One region of the Butyricimonas sp. Marseille-P2440 genome, then DNA from elsewhere that is predicted to be linked to it. Evidence: riboswitches for the same ligand, from Rfam matches in the RefSeq annotation. Region 1 holds a riboswitch; the other holds the start of a gene.

Region 1 (4,179 bases):
TAAATGTTATTCACCGCGTAAGTCGTGGTATTCGGGGTAAAAGCAGACCCGTGAGCCAAGTGTATGGAAAGTTCCGGTGTCGGGAAATAAACGGCTCCCACGTGCCACGTGAAAGCGGAAGTATGGAAACTCTGCCATTCGCCAATGTCCTCTTTTTTATAGTCGAATGATTTCCCGTCAATCGTGGGGAAATAACCAGAGTATTTCCGCTTGTAGAAATCCATACGCCCGGAAGCCATGAACTTCCATTTCTCGTTCAACTCGAACACGTCGCGGAAATAAATCCCTTGAGTCCAAAATTTACGAATATAAATATCGGAAACATTCTGATCCCACCATCCCTGTACGAGCTGGGGGTCTTTGACAGATAACATCACATCAGAGCCGGGACCATACGTGTCGCCCGAATTCCAACCGTTATACTGGAAATGTTCAAAATACGTCCAATTCCAACCAATAGCATAGTGGTGCTGCATGGAAGCGAGCTCTGCGTCACCGGTCAATTCCACCGTATTATTATAGGTATCATGTTTCGGGAAAAAACCGCTTGGTCCGTAACGGCGCAAAGAATCAAGATCCACGTAATTAGCAACTTGTTTGCCGTTCTTCGTGGTATAATACTTGTAATCCGCCCCATCAAAAGGAGATGTAGAGCTCTTGTAAGCTAAACTCCCGGCTCCTGAAGTACGGTGATAACTATGATCAAAGGCAAATACTTCTTTCAACTTCAAACTATTCGAGAAGGAATACACGTAACTAAGTTTGAAATTATAACCCTTACGGCTGTGAGAATCGTTGGCAAAGTCGTTGTACGTTTGTCCCATGTCGGCAGTCGGGTGTTTATCACCTTTCTTGAGTACGACTTTCTCATTTTCCAAATCCAGCATATCCCCCGGCATATAAGGTGCGGCACCCAGCTCAACAGTATAATGGTCGTTCTCAAAACCGAAAGTAAAATCTACCCGGCTTTTGCCTAACGTGGCACCCAACGCCGCCATTCCGGACAAACGCTCTGGTGACATACGCCGCCATCCCCCGTGAGTAGCGTAGTGCAAGTTTGCCAAGTATTCCACGGGACCGATCAACTTACCGCCGAACCCAAGACTAACCTTCTTCACGTCCCAACGCCCATAACTGAACCGGGCGTCCGCAGAAAACTGGGGAGAAACCTTTTTGCGCACGATATTAATCACGCCACCCATCGCTCCATAACCGGCTAATATTGCCGCAGGACCCCGCAAAACCTCAATAGACTCCGCCGAGGCGAGGTCGCCCAAGGGGAAAGTATTGATACTCTGCCGGTCATCCCGGATACCGTCGATCATCAGTACTGCCGGCATATTAGATCCCCCGACATAAAATCGTTTCCACAAACCACCCTGATCAGCCATGCGCACCCCAGGCAAGAAGCGAACAGCATCCACCCACTCGGTAATTCCTTTACGTTCCAGCATTTCGGAAGGCATTTTAACCAAATTGATCGGGATAAATCGAAGGGGAACATTCAACCCCATCACATCCGCATGATTCTTTTTCCCCATCACCTCCACACTCTTGATCTCGAAAATAGAATCCGTGATACTTTTCTTTTTCCGTTTGTCATTCTCCTGAGCAAAGAGTGACCCGGCACACACAAATAGCATTAATGCTAATACTACAACTTTTTTCATACAACTATATATTAATAATGAATAAAGCATTATTAACATAGTCTTTAGGGCAACATGAGTTTCAAGGTAAAATTACATCTTTTCCCTCTCGCTTTTTTTCCCGAAAGCTATGGTCTATCTCGTTCGGCAGGTCTTCTGACTTGTTCCAGATTTTGTTGCCTTCCCGGTTGTAACACCAGTGACATTTGAAGTACAAAATCCTTTTAAAGGAACTTACAGCTGCGGGTACAGTTCCGGATTCTCACCGGATTCCCTATTAAGTATCACCTCCACGAGAGAAGGTGTAACACCAAAACAGGGGCAAAAGTAATATATTTTTCTATATTATACATTTTCTGACTTATTTTTTATTCTTCTGCAAGTCATGAACCATTGGGCAGGTTTACCTGTTGCTATAAATTTTTCTACATTAAATTGCATTTTTTACTTGAATCTGCCTACATTTGCGAAGTCTTTGGTGATGTGTTAATATTCAAATAACACACAAGAGGGAAGCCGGTTAGAATCCGGCACAGTGCCCGCTACTGTGATGCCCGTTTCTCCCACCGGGAGATTCTAAGAAAGATTCTTACACCACTGTCCCGAGGGACGGGAAGGTATTTTTCTTGGGCGTAGTCAGGAGACCTGCCAAAGCAAAAAAAAGATAATAGCGTATTCCCGGGGTCAGGAATACTATTACAAACTTTTTAAACTTAATCTTACATGAAGAAATTTGTAGCGCTAACTACATTATTCGTATTAGCTTTAGTGAGTGTTTCCTTCGCAGAAATCACCCTGAAAGGAAAAGTCACGGACGCCAAAACGGGAAAAGCCCTTGTCGGGGCAAATGTCCGTCTGGTCGGCACAAGCATTGGTACCGCCACGAACAACCGAGGTGAATTTACATTGAACCGCATCCCGGACGGGAGCTACACGCTCCGGGCGAGTTACTCGGGATACGAGGTAAGTTCCATGAAAATCAACAGCAGCAAGAGTGATATCATCTTCCGGTTGGAAGTTACTCCGATTAACCTCGATCAAGTAGTCGTTTCCGGTACGGGTACCCACCGGAAGCTGAAAGACTCCCCCGTTCCCGTGGAAGTCATGACCGCTTCAGATATCAAGAAAAGCGGCATCTCCACCATAGAGGATGCACTCGTGATGCTCAACCCTTCGTTCAGCTTCCGCCCGACAGCCATGGGGACTAACATGACACTCAACGGAATGAAAGGGGAATATATCCTCATCCTTGTCAACGGGAAAAAGATGATGGGGGACATCTCCGGGTATGTAGACCTCTCCCGTGTAGACATGGGTAAGGTGAAACGTATCGAGGTGCTCAAGGGAGCAGCCTCCTCTCTCTACGGTTCGGATGCCATCGCGGGGGTTATCAATATCATCACGGATCAACCACATGACGCCCTCAATATCGCCTCCACCACCCGCTTCGGGGGAAAAGGCAGCTTTATCGAGAATATAAATGCAGATATAAATACAGGCAAATTCTCGTCATCGACCTCTTACCAGAGAAGACAATCCAATGGCTGGAAGCTCAGCAATATCACGGAAGACAGTGTTTATACCCGCCGCCAGGTATCCGACAAATTTCATTCGGACATAGTGACCCAGCGTTTCGCTTACGACCCGTCGAAGAGTCTGAACCTATACGTGGAAGGAAATTATTTCACCAAAAAACTCGACCGCCCCGTCAACAAAGATGCCGATGACAAATCCGGCTTCGACTACAACATGGAATACGAGAACTACGGCATCGGGTTAGGAGGAAAATACCTGTTTGGGAACTCCGCGTACATCAGCCTTGACATCAACGCGAACAACTACGAATACTCGAAAGTATATACCCGTACCGTGATCGAGAAAAACGACACGACGGCTCTCGCCGGGGAAGACATTCTGACCAAACGGCAACGTTACCTAAGTGCCAACTTGAAAGGGGTATTTAAAGTCGGCAAATACAACAAATTTTCCGTGGGAACGGAGTACGTCAACGATTATCTCAAAAACCCCACAGATCTCACGGAAAGCAAAAATGCCTATACACTTGCCTTGTACGCCCAAGATGAAATACGCATTTTCAAGAAGTTGCAATTGGTACCCGGTTTCCGCTACCTATACCACGAAACATTTAAAAACAAAATCACACCCAAGCTAGCGGCGATGTACAGCCTCGGTGACTTCAACTTCCGGCTCTCCTATGCTGCTGGATTCAAGGCTCCCCTCCTGACTGACCTCTACTACTATAAAGAATCGGCTAAAAAAGGGAAACTGACCATCGTCATCGGAAATCCGGACTTGAAACCGGAGAAATCGAACTACTATGCTTTCAACACCGAGTACGCGGGTAAATACCTCAACATCTCCGTGAACGGATACATCAACGACCTCCGGGATGTTATTGAAACAAAAAAATTAGAATTGACGGCAGAAGACGAAGCAAACAAGGTTACTTCCCGTTCCACCTATGAGAACTTAGACAAAGCACGCACACAGGGTATCGATATTTCCGTCA
Region 2 (4,179 bases), 120 kb from region 1:
TTTGCGAGTATCCGGTGATTGCCGTGATAAGTAATATGAATAATAAAATGAACTTCTGCATGATCTTGATATATAAAATGAGGGTGTAAAAGTAATATTATTTAGTTTATTCGTGTATGTGTTTATCCAGAATATCCCCGTCCCGGAACTCTTGAATGACGTAGTGTGAACCCGAGAATTCTTTTTGTAAGCTTTGTATTTCTTCGGGGCTTTGCACTCGTGGGATAACCGTCGTCCGGAATTGGTATTCCAGTCCGGAGGTTTTGATAATCCGGATAGATTCTTGTATCTTTTCCAGCAACGAGGCAGTCATCGTGTAATTTACCTTTCGGTAACCGGGAAGCGAGAGTGAGGATTTGATATCCATAGCCACGGCATCTATCCACTGTCCGGCGATCAATTGTTGCAAAACCTCCGAGTTCGACCCGTTCGTGTCGAGTTTCACGGGTAACCCGAGGGCTTTTATTTTTTGGATAAACGGGAGCAGGTCTTCGTGCAACGTCGGTTCTCCCCCGGATATGACCACCCCGTCGAGCCAATCCCGCCGTTTGTTGAGGAAGCCGAATACGTCCTCTTCCTTCATGTCCTGTGTCTGCCGGAGTAATTCCGGCAGTACAAGAGATGGGTTGTGGCAGTACCCGCAACGGAAATTGCATCCTTTCGTGAATATCACTGCGGTAACTTTCCCTTCCCAGTCAATCAGGCTTTGTTTGACGAATCCTCCTATTCGCATAATACGCTTTCTTTTTTCTGGACGCTCTTGTCAAACAGTTTCCGATCATTGAACTCGGCTCGTTTCCCGTTGTTCCATTGGCTTACGGGACGCATGTAACCTACAATCCGGCTGTACACCTCGGAGGATGCCCCGCAATGCGGACATTTGAAATGTTCTCCCGCGATATAGCCATGCGAGGGGCATATGCTGAATGACGGCGAGAGCGTGATATAAGGCAATCGGAAAGTAGACGTCACCTTGCGAACCATGTTTTTCGCCGCTTGCGCGGAGGTCTGCTGCTCCCCGGTAAACACGTGGAAAACGGTTCCACCCGTGTACAGCGTTTGCAACTTGTCTTGTTGGTCAAGAGCCTCGTACAGGTCATCCGTGAAGTTCACGGGCAGATGCGTGGAATTGGTATAGTAAGGTTGTGCGCCTTGCTTGTATTGCTCGTGGTTCGCAACGATAATATCGGGATATTCGGCAGTGTCGAGCAGGGCGAAACGATAAGAAGTACTCTCTGCCGGGGTTGCTTCAAGATTGTATATATTTCCCGTTTCATCTTGGAATTGCGTCAATATATCCCGCATGAAGTGCATCACCTTTTGGGCGAACTCCATCCCGTCCGGGTGTGAAATGGGTACCCCGAGAAAATTCATGCAACACTCGTTCATGCCGTTGATGCCAATCGTGGAGAAGTGGTTTTTCCAGAAACAACCGTAGCGTTCCCTGATATAGCGTAAATAATATTTGGAATAAGGGTACAGTCCTTTCTCGGTATAACGTTCAATCACTTTGCGTTTGATTTCCAGGCTTTCCTTGCTGATCTCCATCAAATGGCGCAAGCGTTGGAAAAAATTCTCTTCCGACGCGGCTTCATATCCCAGCCGGGGCAGGTTGATGGTTACCACTCCCACGGAACCCGTCAGCGGGTTGGCGGCAAACAATCCTCCGCCTCGTTTCATTAACTCCCGTTTGTCCAGCCGGAGGCGGCAGCACATACTGCGCACGTCGTCCGGCTTCATGTCGGAATTCACGAAATTGGAGAAATAGGGAATGCCGTATTTTGCTGTCATCTCCCAGATGCCCTCGTAATCCGGGTTGTTCCATTCAAAGTCCGGGGTAATATTGTACGTCGGGATGGGGAACGAGAACAGGCTGCCGGAAGCATCGCCTTCGCTCATCACCTCGGCGAATGCTTTGTTGAGCATCGTCATTTCGGCTTGGAAATCCCCGTACACTTCTTCTTTCACTTCACCGCCGTGCACGATATGTTCGTCTTTCAGAAAATCGGGTACAGTCAAATCCATCGTGATATTGGTAAAAGGTGTTTGGAACCCGACCCGGGTCGGCACGTTCAGGTTGAATAGAAATTCCTGCAAGCATTGTTTCACTTGCTTGTAATTCAAATTGTCGTAGCGGATATAAGGAGCGAGGAACGTGTCGAAGTTCGAGAACGCTTGAGCCCCGGCGGCTTCGCCCTGCATGGTGTAGAAAAAGTTCACGATCTGCCCGAGAGCCGTGCGAAGGTGTTTTGCCGGGCTACTCTGTGCTTTTCCCTCTACCCCCCGGAATCCGACCGTCAGCAAGTCTTTCAGATCCCAGCCTACGCAATAAACACTCAGGAATCCCAAGTCGTGGATATGCAAAGCCCCGCTTTTATGCGCTTCCGAGATACGTTCCGGGTAGAGTTGGCTCAACCAGTAATTGGACGTGATTTGCGTCGCTATATGTTGATTCAGTCCTTGCAGCGAGTACGAGGAATTGGCGCTCTCTTTCACTCTCCAATCGCTCAATGACAGGTAATTATCCATGACTTCTATATTTGTCAGCAGCGTCTTCGAGTTGCGTATCTGCTCGTGTTGCTTGCGGTAGAGCAGGTATGTTTTCATCAATTGCAGGTCGCCGTGTTGGAACAGAACGAGTTCCACCGTGTCCTGGACTTGTTCCACGTGCGGAAGCTCCCGCTCTGGGGTGTTCGCTTCAAGGATTTGCACGACTTTATGACACAATTCCCGTGCTGTTTTACGATCGGGCTGTCCGATAGCTCTCGTTGCCTTGAAAATGGCTTGTTCAATCTTTTCCGGTTTGAAATCGCAAATTTCCCCGTTGCGTTTCACGATTCTTGAGAACGTGGTTGATGTTTCCATGATTAAAATTTTAATAATTAAAAAATACTTCGGGGAAAACACGAGAAAGGATCGTGTATGGCAGAGAATTGTCTTTTTCGCTTTTCACCCGAAAGCTCCAATTTATTTGCAATCGGCAGGTCTTCTGACTTACTCTCGCTTTTGAATCTCCTTCCCATCGACAGCGTGACAGTGGATTATTGATTCAAGCGTTGAATAGAGCTTACAGCTACGGGTATAGTGCGGGATTTTCACCTGCTTCCCTGTTCGTCACCGGAGTGAACCGAATGCATGGCAAATGTATGATAAAATAATTGTATTTCAATAGCAGTTTTCAAATAAAATAATTTCCTTGAAATGTATGTATTGTTAATGTGATGAATTATAATTTGTTGTAACAAAAATTGGATAACTTTTTGGATGGATGTGTTTTGTTGTCTTTTTGAATTCGGAAAATTTATGGCCAAATGTGAATGAATGAATTTTTGAATAGAGTTGATTATTTCGTCCGGTCTTTGGCTATGAATACTTTATAGGGTTACGAGATACTTGACAACATAGTACGCTCCTTTTAAAAAGTAAAACCCGATTGCTTGGATTTGATTAGCAATCGGATTTTTTCAGAATGATAGTCTATGACTATTTTTTGTTGGGTTCTGCCGCTTGCAATAGACGGGGAATGGGTAGAGTGTTCCTCATCTCCTCATAGTCAATGGGGGACAGAGTCCATGCATCCCAAGAAAGGTCTTCCAAAGAACGATAGATCACGAAAAAGTTGGAATAGTCGAATTCTTCGGACTCCGGAACTACGTTGCCCTGTCCTAGCCAATAAGTGGGATAAGCTTGGTATAGCCCTCCTAACCAATAATCTTCCGGATCAACGGGTTTCAAATTATCAAAGTCTTGAGATGAAAGTTCATAGAAGCCGTCAACAAAGTTGTCTTGAGAGATTGTCAAGTTCCCGTTACTTACTTCAATTTTTCCGTCATTGTTTCCATCATAGCCAAAACCGATAATATAACTGCCCGATTGAGCAATATAGAGGCGGGGATCTGCTTTCGCGATCGCCCGCAACATATCGATACCTAGAGGTTCTGTCCCTTTTTCCCAGCGATATCCCCATGCGAGAAAGAAAACTTCGTCATCTGTAGGTTCCAGCATATTGGTACCGGTGATCCATTGAATTGCGAGAGCAGAGCGGTTTTCACCTTCTCCTGTCCAGTTTTTTATGTTGGCGAAACGGAATTGACCGTCAGATACGTTGATTGTCAATGTGTCGGCATCGGAACCCACGGAATTGGTTGCCGTGAGGATGATCCGGTATTCTCCGAAATC

The links. Region 1 has a riboswitch for cobalamin ahead of BN8899_RS06420 (TonB-dependent receptor). Riboswitches for the same ligand answer to the same signal wherever they lie in the genome.
Region 2: another riboswitch for cobalamin. It lies ahead of BN8899_RS06860 (ribonucleoside triphosphate reductase); the one in region 1 lies ahead of BN8899_RS06420 (TonB-dependent receptor).

Annotation. Positions count from the first base shown of each region.
Region 1 is NZ_LT594609.1:79,638-83,816, forward strand. It holds gene BN8899_RS06420 (TonB-dependent receptor) at 1-1,670, opposite strand, end outside; cobalamin riboswitch at 1,778-1,979, opposite strand; cobalamin riboswitch at 2,109-2,317, shown strand; gene BN8899_RS06425 (TonB-dependent receptor) at 2,373-4,179, shown strand, end outside.
Region 2 is NZ_LT594609.1:198,055-202,233, reverse strand. It holds gene BN8899_RS06870 (ABC transporter substrate-binding protein) at 1-61, opposite strand, end outside; gene BN8899_RS06865 (anaerobic ribonucleoside-triphosphate reductase activating protein) at 107-733, opposite strand; gene BN8899_RS06860 (ribonucleoside triphosphate reductase) at 724-2,865, opposite strand; cobalamin riboswitch at 2,962-3,147, opposite strand; gene BN8899_RS06855 (PKD domain-containing protein) at 3,484-4,179, opposite strand, start outside.